Regions from separate parts of the Paenibacillus sp. WG02 genome, predicted to be linked through region 3. Evidence: riboswitches for the same ligand, from Rfam matches in the RefSeq annotation. Region 3 holds a riboswitch; each other region holds the start of a gene.
What was found. A riboswitch is a leader RNA that binds a small molecule or an ion and turns the genes downstream of it on or off. The one in region 3 is predicted to bind cyclic di-GMP.
Positions count from the first base shown of each region.

Region 1: it holds a riboswitch for cyclic di-GMP, as region 3 does, so the genes downstream of both, ACBP55_RS37845 (OmpL47-type beta-barrel domain-containing protein) here and ACBP55_RS00165 (PilZ domain-containing protein) in region 3, are expected to answer to the same signal.
Region 2: it holds a riboswitch for cyclic di-GMP, as region 3 does, so the genes downstream of both, ACBP55_RS24465 (diguanylate cyclase domain-containing protein) here and ACBP55_RS00165 (PilZ domain-containing protein) in region 3, are expected to answer to the same signal.
Region 4: it holds a riboswitch for cyclic di-GMP, as region 3 does, so the genes downstream of both, ACBP55_RS11640 (methyl-accepting chemotaxis protein) here and ACBP55_RS00165 (PilZ domain-containing protein) in region 3, are expected to answer to the same signal.

Region 1 covers NZ_AP036016.1:8,360,982-8,368,641, forward strand. Annotated here, with positions in the region: gene ACBP55_RS37845 (OmpL47-type beta-barrel domain-containing protein) at 1-4,677, opposite strand, end outside; cyclic di-GMP riboswitch class I at 4,773-4,865, opposite strand; gene ACBP55_RS37850 (hypothetical protein) at 5,169-5,627, opposite strand; gene ACBP55_RS37855 (hypothetical protein) at 5,662-6,108, opposite strand; gene ACBP55_RS37860 (Alp7A family actin-like protein) at 6,105-7,301, opposite strand.
Region 2 covers NZ_AP036016.1:5,321,507-5,329,166, forward strand. Annotated here, with positions in the region: gene ACBP55_RS24440 (FAD-dependent oxidoreductase) at 1-980, opposite strand, end outside; gene ACBP55_RS24445 (electron transfer flavoprotein subunit alpha/FixB family protein) at 977-2,116, opposite strand; gene ACBP55_RS24450 (electron transfer flavoprotein subunit beta/FixA family protein) at 2,181-3,017, opposite strand; gene ACBP55_RS24455 (GNAT family N-acetyltransferase) at 3,357-3,779, opposite strand; gene ACBP55_RS24460 (HAD family hydrolase) at 3,821-4,471, opposite strand; cyclic di-GMP riboswitch class I at 4,678-4,770, shown strand; gene ACBP55_RS24465 (diguanylate cyclase domain-containing protein) at 4,833-5,825, shown strand; partial or broken gene ACBP55_RS24470 (putative bifunctional diguanylate cyclase/phosphodiesterase) at 5,850-6,614, shown strand; gene ACBP55_RS24475 (MDR family MFS transporter) at 6,635-7,660, opposite strand, start outside.
Region 3 covers NZ_AP036016.1:26,490-34,149, reverse strand. Annotated here, with positions in the region: gene ychF (redox-regulated ATPase YchF) at 1-450, opposite strand, end outside; gene ACBP55_RS00165 (PilZ domain-containing protein) at 529-1,263, opposite strand; cyclic di-GMP riboswitch class I at 1,366-1,453, opposite strand; gene tadA (tRNA adenosine(34) deaminase TadA) at 1,733-2,170, shown strand; gene ACBP55_RS00155 (DUF1697 domain-containing protein) at 2,183-2,725, opposite strand; gene ACBP55_RS00150 (DUF1648 domain-containing protein) at 2,776-3,273, opposite strand; tRNA gene ACBP55_RS00145 (tRNA-Arg) at 3,425-3,498, shown strand; gene ACBP55_RS00140 (hypothetical protein) at 3,586-4,428, opposite strand; gene ACBP55_RS00135 (MFS transporter) at 4,675-5,883, shown strand; gene ACBP55_RS00130 (sigma factor) at 5,944-6,270, shown strand; gene ACBP55_RS00125 (RNA polymerase sigma factor) at 6,272-6,547, shown strand; gene ACBP55_RS00120 (hypothetical protein) at 6,544-6,990, shown strand; gene ACBP55_RS00115 (hypothetical protein) at 7,013-7,660, shown strand, end outside.
Region 4 covers NZ_AP036016.1:2,611,029-2,618,688, reverse strand. Annotated here, with positions in the region: gene cydD (thiol reductant ABC exporter subunit CydD) at 1-1,466, opposite strand, end outside; gene cydB (cytochrome d ubiquinol oxidase subunit II) at 1,468-2,478, opposite strand; gene ACBP55_RS11650 (cytochrome ubiquinol oxidase subunit I) at 2,524-3,918, opposite strand; gene ACBP55_RS11645 (BMP family protein) at 4,119-5,150, opposite strand; cyclic di-GMP riboswitch class I at 5,427-5,511, shown strand; gene ACBP55_RS11640 (methyl-accepting chemotaxis protein) at 5,591-7,303, shown strand.

The sequences.
Region 1 (7,660 bases), 120 kb from region 3:
CGTCCAATCCGCTGGTGCAGTTGCTGTCGTTACCGGTGCCTCAGTATCGATGATCAGCTTTGCCTCAACTGTATTGGAAGGATCCGATTCACCAAATGAATTACTATACGATGATACATAATACAGGTGGTTCGCATAAGATAGGTTATTTACTGTGTAAGACAGGTTGTTTAAGTTTTTAACCAGCAGTACCGGTTGTCCATTTACAATTTCATATACGTTATAACCATTAGCGTATGTGATAAAATTCCATGTAATTACAGCGCTTGTTGGACTTAGCAGCCTCAAACCTGCCACTGGAGACTGCATATCAGGGTAAATAATATCAAATGTTAACCGATTGGAAGGTGCAGACTCACCAAAACGTGTATTATAAATGACTAATTCATAATTATGCGTTTTCTCACTCAGGTTATAGATCTGGGTTGTTAGAGCCGTACCTTTATAGATTAACTGACGTGTTCCGTCTGACACTTCATATACACGATATTCATTAGCCCAAGTTGCTGTCGTCCAAGTTAATGTCAGATTATTAGCGTTCGTGACTGTTCCTTTCAATTGTGACGGCTGAAGTACCGGCCATGTCAAAGTGAAAGCTGAGACACCCGCCTTCGGCGATTCACCGAAACGATCACTATAGGAGTAAATCTCATAATTGTAGTCACCTTCTGGCATGTTGGTAAACGTTAAGGTTGTACCCGTTTGTGTTTTTTTCAATTCTCTTTGACCATCTACGATTTGGTAGACACGATAAGCCGTAGCGTAAGTAGAGGTTCCCCACGATAAGGTAATGTCATTGCCATTTGTCACACTTTTTGTTACATTACTTGGAGCTTGCATGATCGGATGTACCAGTGTAAATGTGAGCTCTCCTCCCTCCGGAGACTCACCAAAGCGACTGCTGTATGAATGAATTTCATAGGTATAGTCTCCAGCAGGCATGTTGTAAAATCCTATCGCAGTGCCCGTCTGTGTACTTTTCAGCACTCTTTGGCCATCTACTACTTGATAAACTTTATAGGTATTAGCATAAGTTGAAGTTCCCCACAATAAAGAAATGTCGTTGCCATTCGTTATACTTTTCGTTACATTAGCCGGCGCTTGCATGATCGGATGTACCAGCGTAAACGTGAGCTGACGTCCCTCTGGGGACTCACCAAAACGGCTGCTATAGGAGTGCACTTCATAGGTATAGTCGCCTGCTGGCATGTTGGTATATGTTACAGTTGTTCCGGTCAGTGTGCTTTTCAACACCTTTTCACCATCAACTACTTGATAAACTTTATAAGATGTAGCGTAAGTTGAGGTTCCCCACTTTAAAGTAATATCATTCCCATTCGCAATCGTCTGCGTTAATGTAGTAGGTGCCTGCATCACAGGGAAATCCAAGGTAAAGCTTACACTAGCTCCATCTGGAGATTCCCCGAATCGAGTTCCGTAAGAATGAACTTCATACGTGTATTCTCCTTCAGGCATGTTTGCAAATGTAACTGATGTTGCCGCTTGTGATTTCTTCAGAACTTTCTCACCGTTAATTACTTGATAAATGTTATAAGATGCTACGTTTGCGACGGCCCCCCATTGCAGGGTGATATCATTACCGTTCGTAATCGTTTGGGTTACTTGATCCGGTGCAACTGTCCAATTCTGATCAAGGGTAAAACTAACCTGGCTACCCTCTTGTGATTCACCGTAACGACTACTGTATGAATGGACTTCATACTTATAATCGCCCGCTGGTGAGCTAAGATAGCTTACGGAAGTAGTGGTCACAGTGCTTTTCAATACCTTCTGGCCATCAACGATTTGATATACCTTATAAGAGTTTGCATAAGGGACAGCTACCCATTTTAAGGTAATGTCATTACCGTTTGCTATCGTCTGGGTCAGACTTCCCGGTGCTTGCATCACTGGGAAAACCATGGAGAGGTTCACTTTACTTCCTTCCAGCGACTCTCCGAATTTAGTACTCACAGAGTGAACAACATACGTATGATCCCCAGCTGTTACATTCGTGTACGTTACTGTCAACGTGGTCACTGTACTTTTCAGAACCTCTACACCATTCACGACTTCATAAACTTTGTAGCTGTTAGCATAGGGTACTGTATCCCAAGTTAAAACCACATCGTTACCATTCTGTACTTTAGCTGCCAGATTACCCGGCCCTACCATTGTCGGAAGAGTCAAATTGAAGCTTACCTCAGCACCCTCCGGGGATTCTCCTAAAATCGTTGAGTAGGAATCAACTACATAATGATAATCCCCACCAGGAATATTAGTATAGGTTACGGTTAGGCCTGTTAATGTGCTTTTCAGAACCTTTTGGCTATCAATAACCTGGTACACTTTATAGCTCGTTGCGTAAGGTACTGATGTCCACCTCAAGGTCAGATCATTCACATTTGCCAAACTGTAAGTCAGGCTAGCCGGAGCTTGCATCGTTTGCCCATTCAAAGTGAATGTCAATTGCACGCCGTCTACTGATTCTCCAAATCGTGTTGAAACCGTATGAACTTCATACGTATAATCACCAGGCTGCATATTGGTATAAGATACCGTAGTTGTAGCTACTGTGCTTTTCAATACTTTTTGACCATTTATTATTTGATACACTTTATAGCTGTTACCATTTGCTGCTGCGTCCCAGTTTAAAGAAAACGCCGTAGCCGATGTTACACTCTGCACCAAATTGGTTGGTGGCAGTATCGTTGGAAGTACGATAGAGAAAGTTACCTGAGCACCTTCAGCCGATTCTCCAAATCGTGTGGAATTCGAGTGAATTTCATACGTGTAATCCCCTGCTGCCAGATTTGTATAAGTTACCGTCGTACCTGTCACCGTGGATTTCAATACTTTTTGACCGCCTGAAACTTGATATACTTTGTAATTGGTTGTATTTGCAACAGCAGTCCATGTTAATACGACATCTGTCACATTTTGAACCTTTGCAGTCGGATTTCCCGGAGCTGCCATGGTTACAGCATCTACCGTAATCGATACCTGGCTCCCTGCCACGGATTCCCCATATCGATCGCTATAGGAATGAACCTCATACAGGTAATCGCCAGCCGACATATTTGCATAGGTCACAGTCATTCCGGTTACTGTACTTTTAAGTACCTTTGCACCGTCTACGATTTGATACACTTTATAAGCCGTAGCATTAGGTGCAACCGTCCATGTCAGTACGATGTCATTTACATTCTGAAATTTGTATGCGAAATTCCCCGGAGCAGCCATGACTACTTCCCCTACCGTTACGGCAGCTTGTGTTCCTTCAGCTGATTCACCAAAACGGGTGCTAACAGAATGAACCTCGTATACATAATCACCCGCAGGCATGTTAACGTAGGTAATCGTCGTGCCCGTCACTGTGCTTTTCAGTACTTTTTGATCACCAATAACTTGATAGATATTATAGGAGGTAGCATTGGGTGCAACCGTCCACGTCAGTACAATATCAGTCAGGTTTTGCAGTTTGGAAGTAAACGTTACCGGAGGAGTCATCGTAACCGATCCTACACTCAAGGAAACTGTACTGCCGTCAACCGACTCGCCAAACAAGTTATTGGACGAATGAACTTCATATACATAATCGCCTGCCTGCATATTCGTAAATGTAACCGTCGTACCGGTTACTGTGTTTTTCAATATTTTTTCTCCATTGATAACTTGATACACCTTATAAGAGGTCGCGTTGGTCGCAGCGCTCCAAGTTAGTACCAAATCATTCACATTTTGAAGTTTAAAAGTGAGGTTGCTTGGCGGCACCATTGATCCTACGGTTAATGAAATCGTGCTGCCCTCAACAGATTCTCCGAAACGGTCACTGAAAGAGTGAATTATGTATGTATAATTTCCAGCGGGCAAATTCATATAGGATACGGTTGTTCCCGTTATTTTACTGCTTTTTAATACTTTTTGATTATCAATAATTTGATAGACATTATAGCCAGTTGCATAAGCAGTAGTATTCCACTTCAATGTAACGTCATCGGTAGCCACCGTATACGTTAAACCGCTAGGAGCCGTCATCGTCGGGTAGCCGACAGTAACTTCTACTGGAGCAGAGTTTGGAGATTCGCCGTACAAAGTATGACTAGCTGTTACCGTATATGTATATATTCCCTCTGCGGCATTGTTGACTGTAAAAGTTCTTGCTGTCCCTGAATAGACTAACTTTCTTCCACCAACTTGATTTTCATACAAATTATATGTTTGTACATTAGGAGCTGTTCCCCAGTTCAAAACAATATTGTTACCATTCTGTATGGTGTACGTTAAAGTGGCCGGGGCAATCATATCCGGATAAGTGATATTGATATTCACAGGAGCACATGGGCCCGATTCGCCACTTGAACTTAAAGTAGATACCACATAACTGTAGGAGCCCTCTGCCAGGTCATTCATGGTAAAAGAAGCAGTTGTCGTTGTCCCGACATTGATAAGCTGCCCATAGGTGATGCTGTATACAGTGTATCCTGTAGCTCCATACACCGGGCTCCACGTTAATTTCACATCATCAGGAGTAAGAAGTTGAGCAGCAAGATTGCTTGGAGGTAAGATGGTTCCGTTGTCTGTTGCTCCCCACGCATGTAATGCTGGAAAAATTAATTGAACAAATAAAAGCAGCGTGAGAACCATAGACATTTGTCTTGATTTCTTCATTGACATCTGACATTCCTTCCCTTCTTATAATAAGGATTGATAGATCTCAAAAAAAAGAAAAGAACCTTAAACAAGGTTCATAGAAAAACACTATGATTCCCTGTGGTAACCGGCTGCCATCCGCGTTTATTAATACGCGTGTCAGGCCCTTGGCTTTGCGTCTCACAGTTTCCTGTGATTTGCCCTTTTCACTTGAGATTTCGATACTTCTATCTCTGCCATAATACTATATTCCTAATAATTTGAATAGGTAAATTTAACTAGAAAGTCATACTCCGCATGTATTCTAGTACTTTTGATCTTCTTTATTAGTTGAAATTCAATGGTTTCTCCTATATTTATAAAACTTGTATTGTAATTCGACAATATTTGAATTGATATCCCTTACATATGATGTTGCATAAGGTTATAAACATGGAATATTACTAGTCTTTCAAACTTAAAAAAAACCATGTTTTCTACAAGCGTAGATAACATGGTCTTTTTTTACCTATACCTTAGTTAGCGATTCTACTCCAGACAGGGTACTCTTCCAAGTACCCATACTCGTTCAATTCCTTAAGAGCCTTGCGTATGCTATGCTCATCCTCGCCCGATTCGCTGGATAGCTCCAATAAATCGCTTAGGTCGATGTTCGGGTTCTCTTTGCAAAACGTAAGCAAGCCCTTAGCAGCCCACGAAAGCCGATCGTCTTGGAAATCTCCCACCATGCGGCGGAAGATTTTGTGCGAGACAATTCTCAGCTCCACAAGCTGCTGTAAAGCCTTAGTCGCTTGCTTGATACTCATGCGACCGAGCTTAGCGATATCAGATAATCCTGGAATGTTCGATTCCGAAGAAAAACATTTCAAGACGATAAATGTCATTTGTGTATAAATATCCATGCCGGGATGGTGAAACACTTCATCTGAAAGATTGAAATGACGCGCTGCGTCCTTAGCTTGTCCGTTGTCCATCTGATGTCCTCCTTTTCATAATCATGGAGTTCACCTACTCATTATGGTTACCCTGATCCGAGGGTTGTACCAGCTTACCCGAATTGTGCCGAGACTGCCGGAAAATTTGCGCCAAGCTGAATTTTTTCTGATCACTGGCACTCGGGATCTCCTTCATTGGCTGGTTGAAATCATCATTCGCTTCATGAGCAGGTTCAATAGGCTCTGCCGACTCCATGTCACTGTAGTTCTCTGCGAGCGAAACGGCCTCATCCCTATCCGAGGCCCTTTCTTTCCCGGGAAATAATTCTGCAACTGGTCGTTTATTCGATTGCTCTTCACGAACATATCTGGTCAGAATATCCATGATTCCTTGACTGAAAATGCCTTCCATTTTCAATTGGTTCAAATAATCAATAACCTCCGGCGGCGTATCTGACGGAATATACAGGGTAACATCCTTACCGGAGCGAACGTAAACGGTGGATCTACGCTTTTTCAATCCGAACCGCTCCCGCTCTCGGATACTCCTTCAGAATTAGCACTGGCCGCTGCGGTTTCGTCCTCATGCTTCAGCGCGTGGTCAAGCATAAGAAAGGTGCCACGCACATTTCGGAATTGGCTGTGTTCCACGGTATCAAACTTAATGGGCAAGCCCAGCTCAGCATTTAGCTTCTCAATCCAAGGCTGCAGCACGACCGCTCCACCGCCGATAAACCAAAACTCATTGGCATAGCGAACATGCTTCCAAGAGTTGCGGGCGTATTTCAGCACTTTTTCCGCTAAAATACGCATATGCCGGTTAATCAGGCTTGTCATGTCAAAAACAACCTTGCCCTCCGCATAAATCTCATACTCTTTGTTGACCAGCATGAGGGTCAATTCTGCCGTGCTTGCGATCAATTCCTCGCCTTGCGAGTTAACCTCGTTGCGAATGCTCTCTAATGCATCATTGAGGTAGATCTTAGCGCCGGTTGAGTGCCGCTGATCCAGATCGAGACCGGGTTTGAAGAACGCGATATCCATATCAACACCGCCTACATCCGCAATGCCGAAGCCTTTGTGGGATAGATGCGATTTGGAAGTTGCCTCCAGGTCGTAAACACCGGATACATCGTCTATGCTGATATCGGTAGGAAGCGAAAATTCCATTTCTACCGTGATCCCTTTAAATACGGGGGTTGTCCCGAAAGTAACGGAATGTACGCCTCCTGTAATCTTATTAGCAAATTCCTCGCGGAATTTCGTTATTTCACGGATTGGCAGACCTGTACCCAAATTGACAGCGGCTTTGATCCGCTTTTTCCCTCGCTTGATGGCATCCTCATGTTTCTTGGCAATGGCATACGCTGCAGCCGTAAGGAGAGTCACCATCGTTTCGGGTCTCTGGGCCTTCTTCTGCACCGCTTTATCCCCAACGATTTCATGAATAATCCCTTCGTCACCGATGGCTAAGTTACCCACGTAAACATGTCGGTACTGATCGCTCTCTATCGAAGGCGATGTAATTTGTACGTCAAGAAAATCCAAGGGATCACCTTGTTCCATCAACAGAAATCGTTCACCAAACGGTTGTGCTAGCACATTAGGGAAAATAAAGTTATTGTCCAAATGGTCGTAAATCACTTTAACGTGACTGCTGCCATTATCAATAGACAGCGTGATGGTAGTGGTTAAGACTTCGTTCTTTGTCAAGTCTATTCCCCTCTCCGTAGGCCTTATTTGAGTTTATATAAACATTCGCGCTACTAGGGCTAATTGAGAGGGTATTTGGAGTAATTGGTATTTTTAGCAGTTAGCTGGAATGAACTTTAAACTTCAAAGTTTAAGATTCAAAGTTTAAGATTTAAGCTCTAAACTTCACGATTTAAAAGACAAGATTTAAAGTTTAAAGTTTAGGATTTAAATGTAAAGTTTAAACTTTGTTTCGGGCCACATAGATTTGTCTTAAATCGGGATCAATCGTTATATAGGCAGAATTTAGGTTGCTAGATGATTGAATTCATATTAGCTGTTGAATGATGTTGTAGAAAGTGCAACAATTTATGCCTAAA
Region 2 (7,660 bases), 3.2 Mb from region 3:
GCTAGCCGACCAGAGGTCATGGCTAAATTCGTTCCTTCGCGGTGCACAAAGTTGATTAACTGCGCGGCATCCCCGCAGACGCACCAGCCATCTCCCGACAACGGCGGGATTGAGTGAAAGCCACCCTCAGGGATCAAATGCCCGGAGTACTCCTTCGTTTCTCCCCCTTGAATCAATTTCCGAATCATAGGGTGCTGCTTAACTGCATCGAGAACCGCATAAGGCTTCACCTTTTTGTCCCGCAAATGATTAACCATAACGCCTACGCCTAGTGAAATGGTTTCTTTATTCGTGTATAGAAAACCCATGCCCGCCATTCCTAGCGAGGTCTCGCCCATAAACTCAATCGTAACGCCTTCGTCACCTTCGAGTCCGAATCGATCCTCGATTTTCTCCCTAGGTAGTGCAATGACCTCTTTCACAGCCAACGAAACTTCGTCCGGCATCCATTCTTTGTGAATGCCCATCGCTTTGCCGAGCAAGGAGTTCACGCCATCGGCAATGACAACAACATCGGCGTACAAATCGCCGTCATCTCGATCGGTACGAACACCGACGATCCTTTTGCCTTCGCGAATCACATCGAGTGCAACGGTTTCGTAAATTGGGATCGCCCCAGCGGCAACGGCTTTGTCGGCGAACCACTGATCGAACTTAACCCGCAGTCCAGTAAAGCAATTGTAAGGCTCTTTGTAAGCCTCATTGCGGTGCCCGAAGGTGACCATGGATTCTTTGCCCATCATCCAGATGCGCTGCTCCACAATGTAACGTTCCATAGGAAAGTTTTTTTCTTTCCAAAATTCGGGAACCAGCTCTTCGATTTGTTTACGGTATAGGACGCCTCCGAAAATGTTTTTGGCCCCAGGGAACTCGCCCCTCTCCAACAAAACAACGGATAATCCTGCTCGTGCCATCGTCAAAGCAGCTGCTGCGCCCGCAGGACCGCCGCCAACAACTATCGCGTCAAATTTCTCGTTCACTTGGCTTCACTCCTCTCAAGGACCACGTTAACCCCTGTCTTCGAATCGTCGGACGGCAAGGAGCTTTCTGTACTTGCTAGTTGAATGCCAAATAAAGTTCGACGCTTCCTTATCTCATTCGTAATGGCAGGAACAATTTTGAACATATCGCCTACGATGCCGTAATGAGCGAATTGAAAGATTGGCGCCTTTTCGTCTTTGTTTATCGCCACAACGACATCCGCATGACTCATGCCTACGGTATGCTGAACTGCACCGGAAATGCCGATGGCGAAGTATAGCTTCGGCCTGACCGTGGCACCAGTTTGACCAACCTGGTGCTCATGCCCGATCCAGCCCGCGTCGACCGCGGCACGCGACGCGCCAACGACGCCGCCGAGCGCATCCGCTAGCTCGCCGAGCATCCCGAAAGCATCGGGCCCGCCCAGCCCACGGCCCCCTGCCACGATAATCTCGGCATCCTCGAGATTGAGCTTGCCTGTTTCGCGCAGGAAGTCGAGCACCTGCGCGGCGATTTCTTCCTCTCGCATCGCCGCGGAGATAGCGATGATTTCACCTTGGCGCGACGTGTCCTTCGTCAGCGCCTGAAACACCCCGGCGCGCGCCGTCGCCATCTGCGGCCGGTACTGCTTACAGAGGATGGTGGCCATCATCTTCTCGGAAAAGGCCGGCTGGCCAGCAGCAGCCTGGACGGCGGCGGCTCCACGTCGAGCTGCGTCGTGTCGGCCGTCAGCCCCGTCGGCAGGTGCGTCGCTATCGCGCCTGCCAAGTCGCGGCCCGTCGCTGTCGCGCCGAACAGCACGATCTCGGGCTTCGCTTCCTCGATCAGCTTCAAGCAGACTCGGCTGTATGGCCGAGTCCGGGTAGGTGCGAAGCTCGGGGGCTTCGCATAGGAACACCCTGTCCGCGCCGTAATGCACGGCTTCATCGGCGAGGTGGGCCACATCTTCGCCGATGACGAGCGCCATGAGCGGCGCGTCTAGCTTCGCTGCCAGCTTCTTGCCTTCGCCTAGCAGCTGCCAGGAAACCTTCTTCGCAGCTCCATCTCGCTGCTCCACAACGATCAATACTCCCCGATAAGCCGACCAATCGGGCATCGATACTTCAGGCTGGTCCGGTGATTGTTCATTTGACATCGTGACTTCCTCCATTCCCATAACGGTGATTCTGAGTTTTTCGGGTCGTACACATGCTTTACTTTCACGAAGACCAGTCTAACAAAGTCTGCATCTCTTTCGTCATGAGCTGATCAGCTAGCTGAGCAGCGGCTGCTTCCGGCGAATCAAACGCGATCATATGCGTTTTAACCGCTTTTACCTCCGGCACCCATGTTTTGGCTACGATCGTTGGTGAGCCTTTTAGCCCGATTTTCGCTTTTTCAAGATCCGGAAAATCAGCCGTCGTCCAAACAGTCGGCTTATAACGCGCAGCCCGAATCATACCAGGCAGCGATGCTCGTCTCACCTTGTTCAGTTCCTTCAGTGCCGTTATCAGCACCGGCATGCTTGTCTCAACGACTTCAATGCCATCTTCCAAGAGCCGATGCACACGAACTTTTCGCCGCTTTTCATCCACACTGACGACTTTGTTGACATAAGTAAGCTGTTCCAAATCCAATCGGCATGCGACGCCAGGCCCAACTTGCCCCGTGTCGCCGTCCAGCGTTTGTTTGCCGCAAAAAACAATATCCACCGGTCCCCACGTTTCAGCAATTTTGCGGATGGTTCGGGCAACAACGTACGATGTCGCCAGCGTGTCCGCTCCCGCGAAGCCGCGATCCGTCACCAACACAGCATCATCTGCCCCGAGGGAGATGCATTCCTTTAAACCTTTCTCCGCAGGCGGAGGTCCCATTGTTACTACTGTAATCCTTGCACCTTGTTCATCCTTAATACGGAGCGCCTCTTCCAGCCCGTGCATATCATAGAAGTTCACGATACTTGGGACACCTTGGCGAATTAACGTATTATTTTTGGGGTCAATGCGAATTTCTCTAGAGTCAGGTACCTGCTTGATACAAACGACAATATGCAGCATCTCTGCACCCTCCTATTTCTTAGAAAACTTACTTGCACATTCGACAGCAAACGGATCGGAGCTTGTCAGCATTGTGAATTTTGTCACTTAAAATGACGAAACGAAATCGCTTTCACTCTTTTTTTTAAGTTAATAATCTAAAACAATATATGCGAAAAGCCTGCTAACATGACACTTAATTTAGTCCAACGCTTAAAAGTAATCTTATCGATGTAACCTAGCAATTGAGTTGGAGGTGGCGTTTAGCCACGAACGCACATGCTGGACGCAACACAAAAAGGACCTGAGTCGACGGTCGACGACTCTGGTCCTTTTTAAAAGAGATACATCTATACAAACCTACTCCTCTTCCGCTTCTTCCACCTCATACGTACATAGGAAACGTTCTACACCGGGATACTTCTCCCCGAGGCTGCGGATGACGAACCCAATATTTCGATAAAATTGGACCGACTCTTCATCCGTTTCTGCCACGATTCGAACCGGATGCATATCTTCAATAATTTCAAGGATGATCCCTCGGCCAAAGCCTACCCCTCTGCTCTCCGGTTCAACGGCCAGATGAGTGATCGTCATCTCCTGATTATCATTCAGTTCAAAGCCGATAATGCCCACCATGATACCTTCGGATTCATACCCAAACAGCCAAAGATTTGCATCATTTTCATAACTCTCAAGAACCGGTTGAAGCGCCTCCGGATCAGGGAAAACACTGTAACTAAGCAGTTCTTGTATGTCATTTTCGTTGAGTCGGGATTTCACATTTACTAACATCTTTATTCACTACTTTCATTAATCGTTATCTACACATAATCTAACAACTTAAGCAAGCTGTCAATATTCGCTATAGGTGTAATCCCCTTCTCCTTCATCAAGTGATCGTTGGTCCCATAACTAATAAAGGGGATTCCAGCATCTATGGATGCTCTGCCATCTATCCACGAATCTCCGACCGATATCCATTCTCGCTCATGAATTTGAGGAAAATGCTGCTTGGCGGCTAAGTATCCGGATGGAGAGGGTTTCATCGCTGCCATTTGCTCTCTTCCGATAATCAAATCAAAGTATGGATGAATTCCGGTCTCTTCCAGCGCATGAACCGCGGACTTGTACGAATTGTTTGTCACAATAATCAGGACATAGTGCGACTTTAAAATCATTAGAAGCTCGGAAACATGGGATTCCAGACCTGCGCCCTCCATACCTATTAGTTCATGATGAACGACCATTTTCATCACTTCTGTATAGGTCTCTTCAGGCATCCCCTTCGCTTTCACATACGCAATCATGGTTGACGTGGTATGCTCTTGAATCGGAAAATCAACCGGTAATAGATCATTCTCGGTAAGGAAGTCTGCCACTTGCTTTTTCATCATTTGGAAATTAATTCTCGACCTCAGCAGCGTATTATCCATATCAAAAATAATGCCTCGAACTTGGCTTGATTTATTCATTAAGCCTCACCTATCCATCTCTAGAACTACAAAATATTTAAGAAATTAGCATTATAAATTATTCTTAGTTGAATTCGACATTTTTCGCTATTTATATGCAAATACCGCTATAGACACGTCATTTTCAACTAATTATAATGAGGCGTATTAACTGGTATTTAAGCTTTTCGCAACATTTACCAGTGCCTTTTGAACTACATATATGGAATCGTTAAAAGCAAACCATTGGAAACAATGCGACGCAAAGCCATGACCTAAGGCATCCCTAACTTGGATGCTATGGACGACAGGTTACCGAGTCAAGGAGTTCATCCTTTCATTCGGGATGGACTTTTTTATTTATACGAAATGAGGTTGATTCATGCATCTTACGCTGATAGATAATTATTTGATTTACCTCATGCTGCTAGTGCTCATTATTTCAATCATTGCTCTTTACATATCCTTTAGTAACAAAACAGCACTCAACGCTTCCATACTAGAGTCTGCTATCGATTGTATCATGATGTTTAATACAAGTGGAAAGATCATTGCATTCAATCCGGCGGCTGAAGCGATTTTTGGTTACGAACGCAAAGAAGCTTTAGGGCTTACGTTAATCGATTTTCTTTTTGAAAAAGATGGCCAGGAGACAACCTTCTTAAATCTGCTATTCACAGCCAAAGACGAAACGATTATCGGTAAGCGAATCGAATTGAAAGCCTATCGTTCGGATGGCAGCGTATTTCCCGCAGAAATAACGATGACGAGCTCTTCGTATAAAGGAATGTATGTCTATACAGCTTATATCCGCGATTTAACAGAGAAAAAGAAGTCCGAGGAAATCGTACATCAACTAGCCTACTTTGATCTGCTGACAGGGTTGCCGAATCGCAACCAGTTCAATCAGCTTTTCCATGATGCGTTAAACAACGCCAAACAACATAATCAGAGCTTAGCTCTGCTTTTCCTTGATGTAAATCGGTTTAAGCTCATCAACGATACGTTAGGCCATCACTTAGGAGATCTTGTTTTGAAGAAGTTCTCCGCATTGCTTTCGGAAAGTTTGTTAGCTCAAAGCATTGTCTCTAGACTAAGCGGCGATGAATTTGTGATTTTGTACCCGCTAGGCAATCAGAAGTCAGCTGCTGTGCAAGCCGAAAGAATCATTCAACAATTGGAAGCTCCTTTCCAAATCGACGGGCGCAATGTTTTTGTTTCCACCAGTATTGGTATCTCTTTGTATCCGATCGATGGAGAAGATCCCGAGGTTCTACTGAAAAATGCCGATCAAGCCATGTATATGGCCAAAGAACGCGGAGGAAACCATTATTATTTTTATAAACAGGAAATGAGTGTCCTTTATTCGAGGTGAAATGCATGCGAACAATCCCTCCGAACAGCCATAGAACATAATGAGCTCATCTTGATGTACCAACCCAAATTCAATATTCCTTCCGGCAAAATAATCGGTGTCGAAGCTTTACTGCGTTGGGATAGCCATAAGTTAGGCAGTGTCTCGCCGAAGGAATTTATTCCGATTGCAGAAGAATCCGGACAAATTATTGCCATCGGAAAATGGGTTTTACAAACTGCCTGCCTACAAATGAAAAAATGGCAATCTGCGGGTATGGAGCCTGTTCCAATTGCAGTCAATCTATCCGCTGTCCAGTTTCATCAAGAAGATTTGGTGACCATGATACTCGATATTCTGCATCAAAACGAGCTGGAAGCACAGTATTTAGAACTCGAAATTACCGAAAGTGTATCGATGAATAACGGCCGTAACATCATGGAAAAGCTTTATGCTTTACGGCGCAAGGGAGTTAAAATCGCTGTCGATGATTTCGGAACTGATTACTCATCCTTAAGCTTTTTACAGAATTCTCCTATCAATACTTTGAAAATTGATAAATCGATCGTTCAAGATATTTCCACCAGTATATCTGCATCTTCTATCATTGAAGCTATAATGGCCATGTCACATAGTTTAAACAAGAATGTCATTGCAGTAGGTGTGGAAACTCAAGAACAGCTCACTTTTCTAGAGAAAATTGGTTGTCAACATATACAAGGATATTTATTCTCTGTTCCGCTTACTGACCAGCTATTTGAAACGAGCTATGTTATCCATGATGCAAATGCTAGTCCAAATGCTTTATGAGAAAAGCCAGAATTCGGAGGTTACTCCGTCTTCTGGCTTTTCAGATTGGACGCTGAACGAATAGCAAACGGCATGGCCAATGAAAGTAAGCTTGCCAAAAGTCCAAACACGAACATGTCGTGAATCCCTGTATAAAAGACGCTGGATTTAGTAAGGATTGCCCCCATAATCGTTACGCTGACCGCTGTCCCGATATTCCGTGCAAAGAGCTGCAGCGAGGTGGAAATGCCCTTCTGATGCGCTTCTACCAGCTGCTGTGAACCGATTGTTGTTATTGTGAAGATTAATCCATAAGCAAGACCAAGCATCATTAGTGCGCTAAACGTGTACCAGAAAGAAGAACCCTTGTGTATAAAATAAAACAAAGCCGCTGTAATGACGAGTATCACATTTCCTATGATTAAAAGACGTTTATATCCATAGCGAACCACCCATTTTCCGCATGGTACAGCAACGGCCATCCACCCAATCGATGTACTCAAAAGCGCAATTCCGCTGACAAACAACGAGTAGCCTTGATTTTGCAAGAAGAGAGGAACGAAGCTGGAAGTCCCAAAGAGCGCCGCGCAGCTGAGAAACGAGCTTGCAATCATAATCGCCACCGGACGATTCCGCAGCAGATTTAACGGAACGATCGGCGCAGGATGCTTTCTCTCATATAAAAAGAATGCCATCATGAATATGCCCCCTAACGCTCCATATATGTAGCTATAATGCTCAACTGCAGTAGTAAGCAGCAAAAAGGATATTCCGCAGGCAAACAAAATAGCCCCACCATAATCGACCACTGCTTTCTTCGGTTGATACACTTCCTTATACGGCTGCAAGGCAAGAAGTGCAACGATACATACCGGTATATTCACGAAAAAAATCCACCGCCAGCTCAGGTAGGTCACGAAGAACGTTCCTAATAAAGGCGCTAATATCGCAGATAACCCCCACATCCCTGTGAAATACGCTTGAACTTTACCTCGCTCCTCCACTGGATAAATATCTCCCGCTATGATGGCAGGAAAAGGCATCATCACTCCTGCGCCAATACCTTG
Region 3 (7,660 bases):
GTTTTTGCGCGAACGCTCGATCTTCTTCTCAACCGACTCAATATCGGCCAAAATTAATTCAAGATTAATCGTTTCGATATCGCCGATCGGATCCACTTTACCGGAAACGTGGGTAATATTATCATCTTCAAAACAACGAACAACATGCACAATGGCATCCACTTCACGAATGTGTGCCAAAAATTTATTTCCAAGCCCTTCGCCTTTGCTCGCGCCCTTTACCAAACCCGCAATATCTACGAATTCAAAGGCTGTCGGGACAATGCTCTTAGGCACAACAATCTCTACCAGCTTCTGCAATCTCTCGTCTGGTACTTCAACTACCCCAACATTCGGATCGATCGTACAAAACGGATAATTCGCAGATTCTGCCCCCGCCTGTGTAATTGCATTAAACAATGTCGATTTTCCTACGTTCGGTAGACCGACGATACCTGCTTTCAAAGCCATTGTAGTTACAACTCCTTAATTTTCGAAAATCATCCTTCTTATTATATAGCACTTGGACCTCAAAAAAAAGCCTGAAGGCTATTGATTCGCCGCAGACTTTTTTTCCGTTGCTTTTTTAAATTGCGCTTCCCGCTTCTGTATGAAGTAAGTTTCGATCTGATTGGTAAGGATAAAACCCCTTAAAGCATTGGTTTTTTCCTGCGGAATGTCGATATAGCTAGCCCCATAATAGAAACCATTTTCAACCTTTTCTTTTCTTACAATTTCCATCGAACAAGGCATCGTAAAGCCCAAATCCAACTCGACTTCAAGCTGCGAATGCTTTTGAACAATTTTATCAATCATAGCATTATCATTTATGGTAAAACCTAAGCCGTTGATGGATATATTTTTGATTGAGATACCAAGCGGGTTCTCAAATTGATGTTTATTCCTTTTATTCATATCCTTAAGCCCGAATAAGAGACCTGTATGTTCCACATCCACACGTGGGAATTCCCGTTTTTCTGCGAACTTCTTCCGATTTTCAGGTGGATTAATGACTATGACCGAGCCGAATTCTTTGGCAACAACGGTTGTATTCATCACAAACAAGCCGGATTTGGTATAAACCGTCATTTTCGCTTTATCACCAAGTTGAAAGACATCGTATTCCGGTAATTCTACCTCTATAATGTCTCCTAGTGCATAGGTTAGCACGCCCGTGGCTACGAAATCGTCCTTTCCCAACACAGCCTTACTATCGATCAGCACATCAGCGTCATATCCCTCCTTGCTTCCGTAATATTTCATGACGTTATATCCTTTGGCCATTATAATTAACACCTCTCCCTTTACCCAAGTTGTTCCCTATATAAAAATAGACTGCCCCGTATGTAGGAGCAGCCTATTACCTTAATCAAAAAAGCATCGATTTTCGGTAACCAGGCTGCCATAGTTCCAATGGAACCGTAGACCCTCAGCTTTGCGTCCTTGCTTTTCAACAAGTTTGCCATTTTCGAACCTTGCTATCTTATTTCTACCTATCACGTTCAATATGGTCTAAAAGACCTACTAATATCTATCATTATACCTAGCCCAGATGCTATTATCAACAAAATTCCTTGCATCACTGTTCTTTTTGTTGTATGTAATGTAGAAAGATTAAGTATCCACAGCTTTTTAAGTTATCCACAAAGCTATCCACAGGTTGTTAACAACGGAATGAATGTTCGATTGTTATGCACATGTGGATAAAAATATACTAGCGAGGTGTCCCCCTGTGGATGAACATATCCCATGGATGAAAGAAGCCATTCTCGAGGCTCTCAAAGCTGAAGCCATCCGAGAAGTACCGATTGGAGCGGTTATTGTCCATCAAGGTCAAATCATTGGCCGCGGCTACAATTTACGTGAAACAACCCTAGATCCTCTCGCTCATGCCGAAATGATCGCCATCAAACAAGCGAGCGAACATCTTGGGGCCTGGCGTCTTTTGGATTGCCAGCTCTATGTTACCCTAGAGCCTTGTCCGATGTGTGCGGGCGCGATTGTGCAATCGCGGATTCCGCAGGTCATCTACGGCACCATTGATCCGAAGGCTGGCTGTGCCGGAACGCTCATGAATTTACTGCAGGAGGACCGGTTCAATCATCGTGTCGATGTCGTTAGCGGCGTCTTGCAAGAAGAGTGTTCAACGATGCTGACCCAATTTTTCCGTAAATTACGCGGTAAAGCTTAGAAGTTCCTGCATCTAATTCTGCATCGCCGCTGCCAACTCAGCCAGTTTATTCATCGTATTCCAATTGCGTGTTGTCGCCGTATCCCCAAGCTTCTGGATATTGCTCGCAAGTTTAGAATCCAGAACACTTTGACGAAATAGAAAATAAATCTCACGCCCTTTGATCTGGAATTCATCCACATCACTGATTCCTTTGGACAAGATGTCAGAGGTTTGCTGCGGAGGATCTTCCGATAGCACAGAGATTTGGATCGTTTCGCCTTCTAATAAAGCATCCGCTTCAAATGGACAAGTCGCAAGAATCTGCGCCAGCTCCTCTATCGTACGCAAAATGACCGAAGGTGAGACGCCTACGGCTTTGCTGATCTCCTGCTCGATACGCTGGCGCAGCGGTTCTACCGCCTCCTCCGACATGAACAAGACATTGCCGCTCTGCAAATACGTTTGCACCTTAGCAAGTCCCGCCCCTTCCAGTGTCTTTTTCAAATCCGCCATCTTGATCTTGTTCTTTCCTCCTACGTTAATACCACGCAGAAAACCAATGTAAACTGTCATTTCAGCATCCTCTTCCTTTTATCAAATATGAGGTATTCATTGAATAAGATTTACTTGAGTTTTATGGATCGAATGACGAAGTAAATAATCGTACCCAGAATGAAAAGCAGTACAATGCTAAATACCCACATATTTAAAGCAAAACTTTTTCCCCATGCAATTTGAATAAGAGTCCATTCGACAAACCCGAACATCACAACGATCAGCATCTTTAGACAGTGCATAAATAAGCGTGCATTTACATATTGCCGGTTGGCATTTTCATCGGTAATTTTGTAAGGATAATTAAACGTATGGGGGTATTTGCTTAAGACTGTTAAACCTATATATAGGATCAAAGTCATCACTGGCAGCAGAATAAGACTATATTTGTTTCCCCAACCATCTTCTTTCCCTTGACCATTAATATGTATCGGTATGCGTTCTGGTATCAGGGTCCAGACATAGGCTAAATAAGCAAAAATACTCAAAATGACTAGGACGGAGAATCCATCCAGAATTTTTTCAGTACTTGTTTTTGAAAGTATGAGTACAGGTTGTTTGTCCAAAATAACACTTCCTCTCTTACCAAATTAAAGGAAATAAAAGTTAATCCCTAATCTATTCTTCACTTTAAATGAACATTCCTTGTCTCAAAGAAAAACGACTACTCAAAAGGTTGCGCCACGAATACCTTCGTGCTATTATAATTCTTGCTATGCGCCCGTAGCTCAGCAGGATAGAGCAACAGTTTCCTAAACTGTAGGTCGTACGTTCGAATCGTATCGGGCGCGTATACATTCAAAATTTAAACGCCAGTAACGGTTAATAGCCGTTCTGGCGTTTATTATTTTTAGAAGTACCCTACCTCTAATTTTCCTCTATTGTTCTGGGCAATGATTACTTTTTAAGGCTGCATTCATACTATCTTTAAATTTGTTGATATATTGCTCAAACCCTTTGGGGTCCGAACTGCCGTTTCCGTTGTATGACTCTGCTGCATCTTGCATTTGTCTTGCGTAATTGGTCATAATCTCCCGACAAATTGGTCCTGAAACAGGTGCTGTAGAAGTTGGAATTGGTGTAGGGACCACTGGAAGAATATTGGGAGTCGACATGTCTGTCGTTTCGTTTACCTGCTGGAATCTCCACTTTTTTATATATTCAAACTCTGATGCTTTGTTCTTAAGAAATTCCTCCGCATCCGTTCGATTTATTGCAATAAAACTCATTACTCTATGATTATGTATGGTACTTACAATCAGCATTTCCGCGGGTGAATTGGCAACAAAGCTAGATAGAAAGATGATATTATCGTTATCTTTGTTTGAATCATTGGATAGTTCTAGATCTATTTTCATATATGGACCATGTTCATTGTAAATAAGCTGAACATTCTTGGCACTATGTTCTTTGGCTTTCGCGTTTAGTGACGGAATACTAGAGGTGAAGTCTTTTGTAGGATTAGGGAAGGTAAGATCCACATTATATTTCTCAGAATCCCACGTTACAGAGGCACCGGTTTGTTTCAAAAGATAAAGTGGCACTAGGGTACGACCATCTCGTATAGTGGCTGGCACATCTTCTACATGAAGCTCTTTTCCTCCAAACAAAACGTTTACGATTGGATCACCACTATAGTCACCATGAATACTTGATGCATGGACTATTCCAGTAAAGCAAAGAAACAATAGAACGGTTGCAATCATCTTCTTTTTTGTCATATACATTAGTCCCCTTTTAAAAATTTAACGTAAGTCAGTCTTTAGTACTTCGACATTTGGATAGATATCCCTATTCAGAATTTTTTAAACGCCAAAAGAACCTTGCCAGCCGATTTCCACCCATTGTCTTTTTTTTGCAAACATCCAATCATAGCCTTGCTGCAATCGATGTTCTATAATAAAACGAAAGATTTATTAGTCCTCATTTCGATTCAAGAACTTAATCCGAAAGGAGCTCCCTCTTCGATGACAAGCATCAAAGCTTCATCCTCCTATCGCATTCCGCTCTTCTGTATCGTCACACTGCTGTTCTGGATGTCGATGTATACGAGCGTTCCCATTATGGCGCCTTATGTAGAATTCCTTGGAGGGAACCACCAGTTGGCCGGATGGATTGTCGGCATGTACGGGATCTCCCAAATGCTGCTGCGAATTCCTGTAGGCATCATGTCAGACCGGTTTCATAAGAGGAAGCTATTTATTACCTTTGGCCTGCTGTTCACGGCTCTAACTGGTTTAGGACTGTGGATCACTCATGATTTCACATGGATCCTTATTCTCCGAGCACTAGCAGGCGCAGCCGCGGCAACTTGGGTGGATTTTACCGTATTATTTACGAGTTACTATAAGCATGAAGATTCAACGAAAGCGATCGGAACGATCTCCTTCTTCAATTCACTTGGGCAGGTTTTAGGTATTCTCGGAGCAGGATGGGCGGCAGATTCCTTCGGCTGGGAGGCCGTCTTCATTTTGGGAGCTGTGCTTGGCATGATGGGGATGATTGGATCCCTTTTCCTAGTAGAAAAAGTGGAGCTCGATGCGCCTAAAATTACGATGCGCGGTATCGGTGATGTTGCGACGGACCGCACGCTGCTGTTCGTATCCTTACTCGCTATCTTGTCGCAAGTTCTCATATTCGCAACTGTTTTCGGATTTACGCCCGTTTATGCAACCCAGCTTGGAGCTGATAAATTCTCCTTATCGATGCTTTCGTTATTTGCCAACGTACCGGTAGCGTTAGCTTCCTTATTTGGCGGGCGGCGATGGGCTGTTAAGTACGGGGAAAAGCGCATGGTTGTATGGGGCTTTATTCTTATGGGGATATTTACATTCACGATTCCATTTACGCATCATCTTTGGGTGCTGATGGTTACTCAGGCTTTTGCCGGCTTTGGTCGCGGACTTTCTTTTACCTTACTTATGGGGATGAGTATTAAGCATATGCCTGCGGATAAGCGGGCAACGGCAATGGGGTTTTTCCAAGCCATTTATGGACTAGGCATGTTTATTGGTCCCGTTCTTATGGGGATAATCGGCGACTGGTTCTCTCTGAATCAAGGGTTTATTGTGTTGGGTGTACTTGGTGTTTTGAGCGCACTTCTGTCTCATTGGTTCGTACGAAGTACGCCTTCTCAGCTTCAAGCCAAACCTAGCAGTTCATCTGCAGCACTTTAGCAAGGGGAACGGATCTTGAAGATTCGTTCTTTTTCTTTTTGAAAACGTGCAGGGGTACAGGTGGTTGCCTTCGTCTATTCATGCGGAGAGGAGGAGAAGCATATTCAGGAACAAGCACTCGTAAAGCGTATTTTGAATGGCGATGAGGCCGCATTCCGTGAGCTTGTAACCACATATCGTCACTATTTGTTCCAAACGATCTTTGCCATTGTGCGCCATGCTAAGGATGCCGAAGATTTATCGCAGGATGTTTGGACCCGGATCTATTTCTCCCTCCCTCAGTATCAAATGAAGGGTCTGAAAACCTGGATGACTCGCATCGCAGTGAACCGGGCTATTGATTTCAAACGATCGGCCAGCAGGCGAAGGGAAGAAATGACGGTCTGAGATGGAGGAACCCCTCCAATCCTCTGACACTTATCCTTACACGGAGCATGGTGTGGAACAGGAAGTGATGTTGAATGAGACGACTGAGCTCGTGCGTAAGAAGCTTCATCAAATCCCTTCCAACTATTATGAAGTATTAACGGCCTACTATATTCATCATCAGTCGTATCAAGATATTGCCAATGCCCAAGGTGTAACGGTCAAAACGGTCGAATCCAAGCTATATAGAGCCAAGCAGTGGCTCCGCAACAATTGGAAGGAGGAGGAATTCTTGTGAACCATTATAAGGAACAAGCGTGGAAGCAATATGTGGAAGAGCGTCTGTCACCCGATCTTTTAAGTGAAATGGAGCTTCATCTGTATCAGTGTGATGAATGCTTGACGATATATATGACATGTTTGGAACAAATGGAAACTATACTTCCGGTCATGGAAAGGGATGCGCAAGGGTATGTGGATGCCATCATTGCCCGTACGACAGGAACTAAGCGTTCTTGGTACCACTCAACTATGCTGCATTATGGTATTGCAGCAGCAGCTACGCTCATTCTGGTAGCTACCGGCTTCTTTCACGGAATTTCGCAGGAATTGGACTCTGCTGGTTCGTTCAAAGCCATTAACTCTTTAAACACCTCTTCCTCCCTACAAACAAATAAACCGATATCCGACCAATTATTAAATAAAACTCTGACGTGGCTAGACACGTTGCAAAATAAATAAACACAAGGAGGTTACACCATAAATGCCAAACAAAAGCAGCCTAGTTGCTTTCCTGCTGTCCTTCCTGCCTGGAGCAGGCCATCTATATATGAACCGCCTATTCCGCGGGGTCCTATACGGTGGTGGGGTCTTTGGATCGTTATTTCTTTTTTTCATGGGAGTAGCTATTTTTCACGCCCCGAAAGATTTCCTGATTCTTCTTGCCTTGCTGGCCGCCTTGATATGGTTTGTGAATATGATTGATATGGTTATTTTTCTACTGCGCTCGCAGCCCTATCGCTTGCCTGGTTCTTATGGCTCTGAACAACAAGAGCATGCTTCCTGGGACGCCAATCCTTATTCCAATCACATTGCTGGGCAACAAGAAAAAACAAAAGTTATGCTGCTCTCTTTCATTCCTGGACTCGGACATTATCAGCTTGGATTGATGCATAGAGGTCTTACGGCGATGGTCTCCTTCTTTGGGGTTGCGATATTAGTATTCTTCGTCACCATCATGACGCATAACGAAGGCTTTGCTGCCTTTCTCTTGGCCTTGCCAGTACTGTGGTTTTACACGATGTTTGATGCTCTGAAGCAACAGGGAAATAAACAAGCGGGGTTAGAACTCGTAGATCGCAGTATTTTCGAAGACTTCCACTTTGGGGATGACTACGGACGCAAAAACCGG
Region 4 (7,660 bases), 2.6 Mb from region 3:
TTAAGCAGCGCGCGTGCGATGGCAATACGCTGCACTTGACCGCCGGAAAGACGGACAGACTCCCCCAACATCGTCTGATCGCCTTTCGGAAGCCTATCGATGAAATCAACGCCTGACGCCAGAAGCATTACTGCCATATCTGTTTCTGCGACATCACCGCTGCCCATGATCAAATTTTCTTTCAAAGTGCCGTGATAGAGCCTTGGATTCTGATTGACGGCGGATAGTTGATCGCGCCACCATGTCATCGATAGCTCCGACAGCGGGATGCCATAGACTAGAATTCGCCCTTCCGTAGGCCGAATGAAACCCTGAAGAACATCTAGGAGCGTGCTCTTGCCGGAGCCCGAAGGACCAATCACGGCTACTCGCTCTCCAGGTTCAAGGGTGAACGATACGTTAGAAACCGCAGCTCTTTTTTCCCCAGGGTAGGTGAGTCCGATCTCTTGAAATTCGATTCTGTAACCCTTCGCATTCCAAACGGGACGCTGACTGTTGTCCCGTTCCGTCCAGCCTGGGGATTCCGTCTCCAGAATATCCATGATGCGCGCAGCAGCAGCCATCCCATTCGTGCTCGCATGAAACTGGGTCCCTAGCGCTCGCACAGGCACATAAAACTCTGGCGTCAAGAGCAGCACTAGGAACGCATGCTCAAATCCAATTTCTCCAGCAACCAGCCGCAATCCCAGAAATACGGCAACGATGGCCGTACTAAGCGTTGCAAACAATTCCATGACAAACGCCGATAAAAAAGCTAAACGCAAGGTCCCCATCGTCGTTTTGCGATATTCTTCACTGATTCGGGAAATAATTTCAATTTGCGCACGGCTGCGATTGAAAATCTGCAGCGTCGGTAAACCGCGCAGGATATCGAGAAAGTGACCTCCTAATCGTCCAAGCGTATTAAACTGCTTCTGCGCCTTCGATTTGGCGGCCATCCCAACGAGAATCATAAAAATAATGAGCAGCGGGAAGGTGATCGCGAGCACTAGGGCGGATAGCCAATCCAAACCTGCAACAAAACAAAATACGGCAGCAGGAATGAGCATGGACAAGGCCATCTGCGGCAAATAGCGGGCCAAATACGTTTCCAACTGTTCAACGCCTTCGTACACAGTGCTTATCAACTCTCCGCTGCGCTCACCTTTGGCGTAATTCGGTCCTAAGTCGGCGATTTTTTGAAGCAGCCTTATACGCAGATCGCTCTTAATGCGGAGCGCCATACGGGATGATACATAGTCACTCGCCATTTGGATTACCGCTCTCAAGCCAATCCATCCGAGAAGCGCAACCAACACTGGAATCAGAGCAGTAAGCCCGAGTCCTTTCATAAACGCCCCATTGACAATCTGAGCCAAATAGGAAGCCTCTACGATAATGAGAGTTCCCCCGGCCAGGCCAAGCGCAATGCAGATGGCAAACAATTGAAGCGTCCCCGGCACTTTCAGTAATAGCTTCTTCATCATGCTAGTATTCCAAATGATCTTTCACGGTGAGCCGTTTGCGGAATACCCAGTACGTCCACGCCTGATAGGCGATGACCAAAGGAACTGTTGTTAGCGCAATGATCGTCATCACTTTAAGCGTATACGGATTAGAAGCCGTGTTATATATCGTAAGTGTCCATTCCGGATTCAGTGAAGAGATCATCACCCTTGGAAACAGCGACATGAACACCGTGATGGTGGACAGCGTGATCGTTAAGCCCGTCATGATGAACCCCCAGCCGTCACGACCTGCCTTGAGGAAGAAATGAACGGACAATAAAGTCATCCCCGCCGTAAGCGGAACCATTCCCGGGATAATGCCGTCACGGGTAAACATGTCTGTCTGGAAGTAACACAGCAGAACAAAGAGCAGAAGAGCTGCGCTTGCCCACGCTCCAAAACGTTTGGCAGCTTGGCGAGCTCGTTCGCGGAGCTCCCCTTCTGTTTTGAGCGAAAGATAGAGCGCGCCATGCAGTAAAAACAAGAGTACGATACTAACCCCAGCCATAACCGAGAAAGGTGAAATTAAATCCCAAAACGAGCCCACGTAATTCGTATTGGCATCGATCGGCACCCCCTTCATCAAATTCGCTAGCGCGACGCCCCATAGCAACGGGGGCAGCAAACTGCCGAAGAAGATGATCCAATCCCACGTTTGACGCCACTTCGGATTCGGTAATTTGCTGCGAAACTCAAACGCGACACCTCTTCCGATCAGGGCAATGAGCATGAGAAACAAAGCCATATAAAATCCACTGAATAAGGTGGCGTACCAACCTGGAAACGCGGCAAACATGGCGCCGCCCGCTGTAATGAACCACACTTCGTTGCCATCCCAGACGGGGCCAATCGCATTGATAAGAACACGCCTTTCTGTATCCGTCTTGCCAAGGAACGGCGTCAGCATGCCCACGCCGAAATCAAATCCTTCCAGAAAGAAAAAGCCGACAAACAGCACCGTGATCAGTACAAACCATAAGGTTTCAAGCATAGGTGATTTCCCCTCACTTTCTTATTATTCATCAGTCCCCCTGTCTTACAGCAGGGTTGCCATGTTTTCCTCACGTTCATCCCGATCATGAAGATTGTGCCCTTCCTCCTCGACTCCCTTGCGTACAAAATGGACGATAAGGTACACGAACACGATTGCCAGAATGCCATAAACAAGCATAAAACCGATTAGCGAGGTCGCTACCATGGATGAGGAAACGAGAGGTGACACCCCGTCTTCTGTCTTATGCAATCCGAACACAGTCCAAGGCTGCCTTCCCACCTCTGTCATGATCCAGCCCGCTGAGTTCGCGATAAAAGGAAGACTAATGGCGGGTAGCATCCATTTCAAATAATGACGATACCGTTCCAAGCGATTGCGTAATGCGGCGTAGGTTCCTAGCATACTAAGCAGAATCATGAGTACGCCAGCCGCTACCATAATGCGGAAGCTCCAGAACGTCGTCTTCACTGGCGGAATATAATTGCCAGGACCGTATTTCGCCTCGTACTCGGCCTGCAGTTGATTCATACCGGGCACACTGCCAGTAAGCTTGTTATACGAAAGAATGCTTAACGCATAAGGAATTTCTAATTGAGACTTGTTCTCCTGCTTCTTGACATCGATTCGAGCAAATACGGTCCAAGGGGCGCTGTCCCCCGTTGTGTTCCACAGTGCTTCTGATGCAGCCATCTTCATCGGCTGAGATTTCATCAAATGCTGTGCTTGCTCATGTCCAGCTACAGCTGTCATAAAGCTTGCAGCGAGAGCAAACACGATCCCTATTGTAAAAGAGGCTTTAAATAAATCCACTCTGTGTTTGCGTATGATTTGATAAGCGCTGATGCCTGTTACGAACATTGATCCTGTAGCAAGCGCCCCATAAATAACATGCGGGAATTCAACCCATAGCTGTGTGTTGCCAAGCAGCGCGAAGAAATTCGTCATCTCCGCACGTCCATTCTGAATCGTGTAGCCGACGGGCTCCTGCATGAAAGAGTTCGCGCTCAGAATCCAGAGTGCGGATAAAGTTGCTCCAATTGCTACAAGCCATATACAAGCCAAATGCACCTTTTTCGACAGCCGATCCCAACCGAAAATCCATAACCCTAGAAACGTTGACTCCAAGAAAAAAGAAACCAAGGCTTCTACGGCAAGCGGTCCCCCAAAGACTGCACCAACATACCGAGAATAATCCGCCCAGTTCATGCCGAACTGGAACTCTTGCATAATTCCTGTCACAACACCCACTGCAAAATTAAGGAGAAACAATTTGCCCCAGAATTGTGCCATTGCTTTGTATTTATCGTCCTTCTTGACCACATACATCGTTTGCATACAAGCAATCAGATAGGCAAGACCGATAGATAAAGGTACGAAAAAAAAGTGGTAAACTGTTGTTATTCCGAACTGCCACCGACTTAAGTCTAATGCTTCCAAAAATAGCGCCTCCCTTCTTTTCGTTGTAAGTATAAATCGTGGCGTGTTGTTTGCATGTGATGAATATCACAACCGCGGTAATTTCTATTGAACAAAAAGTGTAAAAGAAAAACACTTCTCTAACCCCACTCGGGATTAAAGAAGTGCTCAACATACGAACTATGAGGCTCACTTAGGCGATTCGTTATCTGAACGCAGGCTTAGTTAGCTGTAAATTCAGGACCGGTATATACTGAAGGAATAACAATTTCACCTGATTTGATTTTATCGGCGAACGCTGCAATTGTATCCTTCACGTCTTGTGGAACAATAGGTGACAAGGCAAGTCGAACGGCATCCGGATTTTCGAGTCCAATTTTTTTCACCGTATTCGGCTTCCACGTACCTTCCGTCAAATCTTTAATCGCTCCATATACGGTCAAGCTTGCATCCGAAATCGCAGATCCAATGAAAACATCGGGTGCATCGGCATAATAATCGCGAACGTTAGCGAATTGATACACGCCATTCTCGCGTGCCGCTTCCGTCACACCAGAACGAGCATTATTCAGCATGGTGAAGATCATATCCGACCCCGCGTTGATTTGCGCTTGCGCAACTCTTTTCGCCAGAGCGGCGTCTTCCTGGTTGCCTGTAAACGTTGTAAGGAACGTTGCTTCAGGATTCGTGTATTTCAAACCGCCGGCAAATGCTGCGCGTCCCAACAGACCGGGACCTACGCGTGCGCCGGAAATATGAGAAACCACATTCGTTTTTGTCAAAAGTCCTGCAGCTGCGCCTGCCAGCCATGCGGATTCTTCCTGTTTTACCTGATAGCTGGACAGGTTATCGCCGGTCAAATTCGTTTGCGTATTAACAAATTTTATTTTGGGAAATTCTTTGGCTACCAACTTCACGGCTTCCGAGCTCTGCCCTGCATGAGCAATAATCATATCTGGGTTTGTATTAGCCAATTCACGCAATGCATCTGCAATTTGAGCGGTGTCATGCGGGATATTTTCCACAAACGTCGCCTTAATTCTGAAATCCTCTTCTGCCTTCGCCAATCCACGGTAAGCAGATTCCATAAAACCGCCGTCCTTGGAGGAACCCGGAATCAACAATGCAACTTTAGCTTTTTTATTATTGGTGTGTGACGGGTCCTTGCTAGCTTCTGCAGTAGACAAACCGAATGAAAATACTAGTGCCATCGCCAAGCTCGACAAAGCCAATTTCGAAAGTAGTTTTCTCAAGATGTACCCCTCGTTTCCAAAAAAGTAGTTTTGTCCGGACAAATCCGAGAATAAACTAGACTTCATTTTTTGTCAAATTATGCCGAAAATAAATATGGGGAATAAACCCAATAATCGCGTAATAGCGCCATTCGCAGGCCTATCCTCCCTAAAGCACCCATGACAATTGCCCTAAATTCCGACATTACGGTATGTTAAGTGAGTATTTAGGTTTAGTAAAAAGGTCTTGTATTTTTCAAAAAGCTATTCTATACTTTGGCCAATAGATATACCCATATCACGAAAAGGCAAACTTCTCGAAAGAGGAGGACGCAAAGCTACGGGCCTAAGGATTTCGATCTACGGCAGCCGGGTCACCGAAAATTGGAGGTCGTCCATCTCTTTTTTTTGGGGGTGGACTTTTTTTATTTCACAATATCTCAATGGGGGATGCTTAGATCATGAAATACATTAAGAATTTGCGAATCAAAACGAAAATCGGGGGGATGCTCGGTCTTTCCATTGTTTTCCTGCTCATTATCGGCTTTACAGGCTATTTCGTCATGAACAAGATGGCTAGCAATGCCCGTGCTATGTACGAAGAAACCTTGATTCCGAACAGCCTGGTCGAAGGACTTCTGTTCGGCAATTCCCAAATGGATGCTTTGCAGCTTGAATTGCTGCTGGCGAAAGACGAAGCTATCATTAAGCAAATCCAACAGCAAATTGTTCAAACCCGCGATAAAAATCAGGCGATACGAAAAGCTCTCGAGCAGATCACGCTGACTTCGAGAGCACAAGAGCAGTACCAAAGCTTTATCAATTTAATCCCTAAAAACAACGAAGCCAAGAAAAAAGTGGATGAATTGGCCGTTGCCAATCAAAAAGAAGCAGCGCATAAGGAATATGTGAATTCGTTCAAGCCGATCCGCGCAGAAATGATCAAAAGCCTGGAGAACGTTGTTAAGTTCAATGAAGACGACGCAAAAATCTTTTACGAGAAAAGTGTTCAAAGCTCCAAGCTGGCTTCCTCGATCATCATTGTCGTTACCCTACTTGCCGTCACTTTATGTTCCTTGATCGGATATGGCATTTCTAACATGATCACAAGACCTGTCCGCAGCATCCAGCAATTGATGGCTAAAGCGCAGGACGGAGATTTAACGGTTAACGCTACATACCAATCCAAAGACGAAATCGGTCTTCTTTCAAAGGATTTCAACGGAATGATCACCAGCTTGAGAGAAATCATTGCGAAGATCGTCCTCGAGTCTCAAAACTTGTCAGCAAGCTCGGAGCAATTGGCAGCAAGCTCCGAACAATCCAACCAAACTACCCATCATGTCGTTGCGGCCATTCAAGACATTGCTGGAGGTGCCGATCAGCAGATGCAAAGTACTATCGAAAGCGTAAGAGCAATGGAAGAGATGGCTACCGGAGTTAATCGGATTGCCGAATTTTCGGGCAATGTATCCGCAATGTCAATGGAAGCTTCCAAGGAAGCCGAGGAAGGCAATATTTCGATCCAGAAAGCGATGTCCCAAATGGATTTGATCCGAGAATCAGTCAACGATTCGGCCAAGAGTGTTAACCAACTGGGTATACGATCTCATGAAATCGGTCAAATCGTCGATGTTATTACCGATATTTCGATGCAGACAAATTTGCTTGCATTGAATGCCGCGATTGAAGCTGCAAGAGCGGGCGAACACGGAAGAGGCTTTGCCGTCGTTGCCGACGAGGTTCGGAAACTGGCGGAGCAATCCAGACAATCGGCGGAACAAATCGCGGGGATCATTCAGCAAATTCAAGGCGAAACTCGTTCTGCAGTTGTCGCCATGGAAAAAGGTAGCATAGAGGTCAAACACGGAACCGTGATTATGCAGGAAGCAGGAGAAGCATTCCGCAAAATTATGAATGGGGTGCAGCAGGTGGCCTATCAGATGGAGGAGGTTTCTGCCGCATCGCAACAAATGTCGGCAGGCACAGAGGAAATTACCGCTTCTCTCCACGATATGAACAGCATTACGGAAGTCGCCTTCTCGAAGACAGAAAGTGTAGCGGCCGCTTCGGAGCAGCAATTAGCTACGATGGAAGAAATTTCGGAATCCGTGAATGCGTTGACGCGGATGGCTCAAGAACTGCACGAAATGACTTTACGTTTTAAGAGCTGATCGCCCCGTTACCGGATACTGTGCAATAAAAAGGGGCTGCCTCAAAGTGTTCGCATGATTAAGAACGTCCCGAATTTTACGCAAAAGAACCTCCAATTCCACTTCAGTGGGAAATGGAGGTTCTTTTTAGCTGTATTGACATGTAGAACATATCCATTTCTATTTTGAGTACTAACCTAGCCTGCGGCTAGGTCATTTAAAATATCTACATTGTGCTAGGGAATGAATAAGCAAGCTAGGTGTGCTAATTCCTTCTAACTATCGAGGTATCTCGTGAGATAAGACCACAGATCGTGCTAATGTTCTGCAAAACATTACACTCTGGGCGTATTAGCGATCAATAAGCAAACGTAGCTT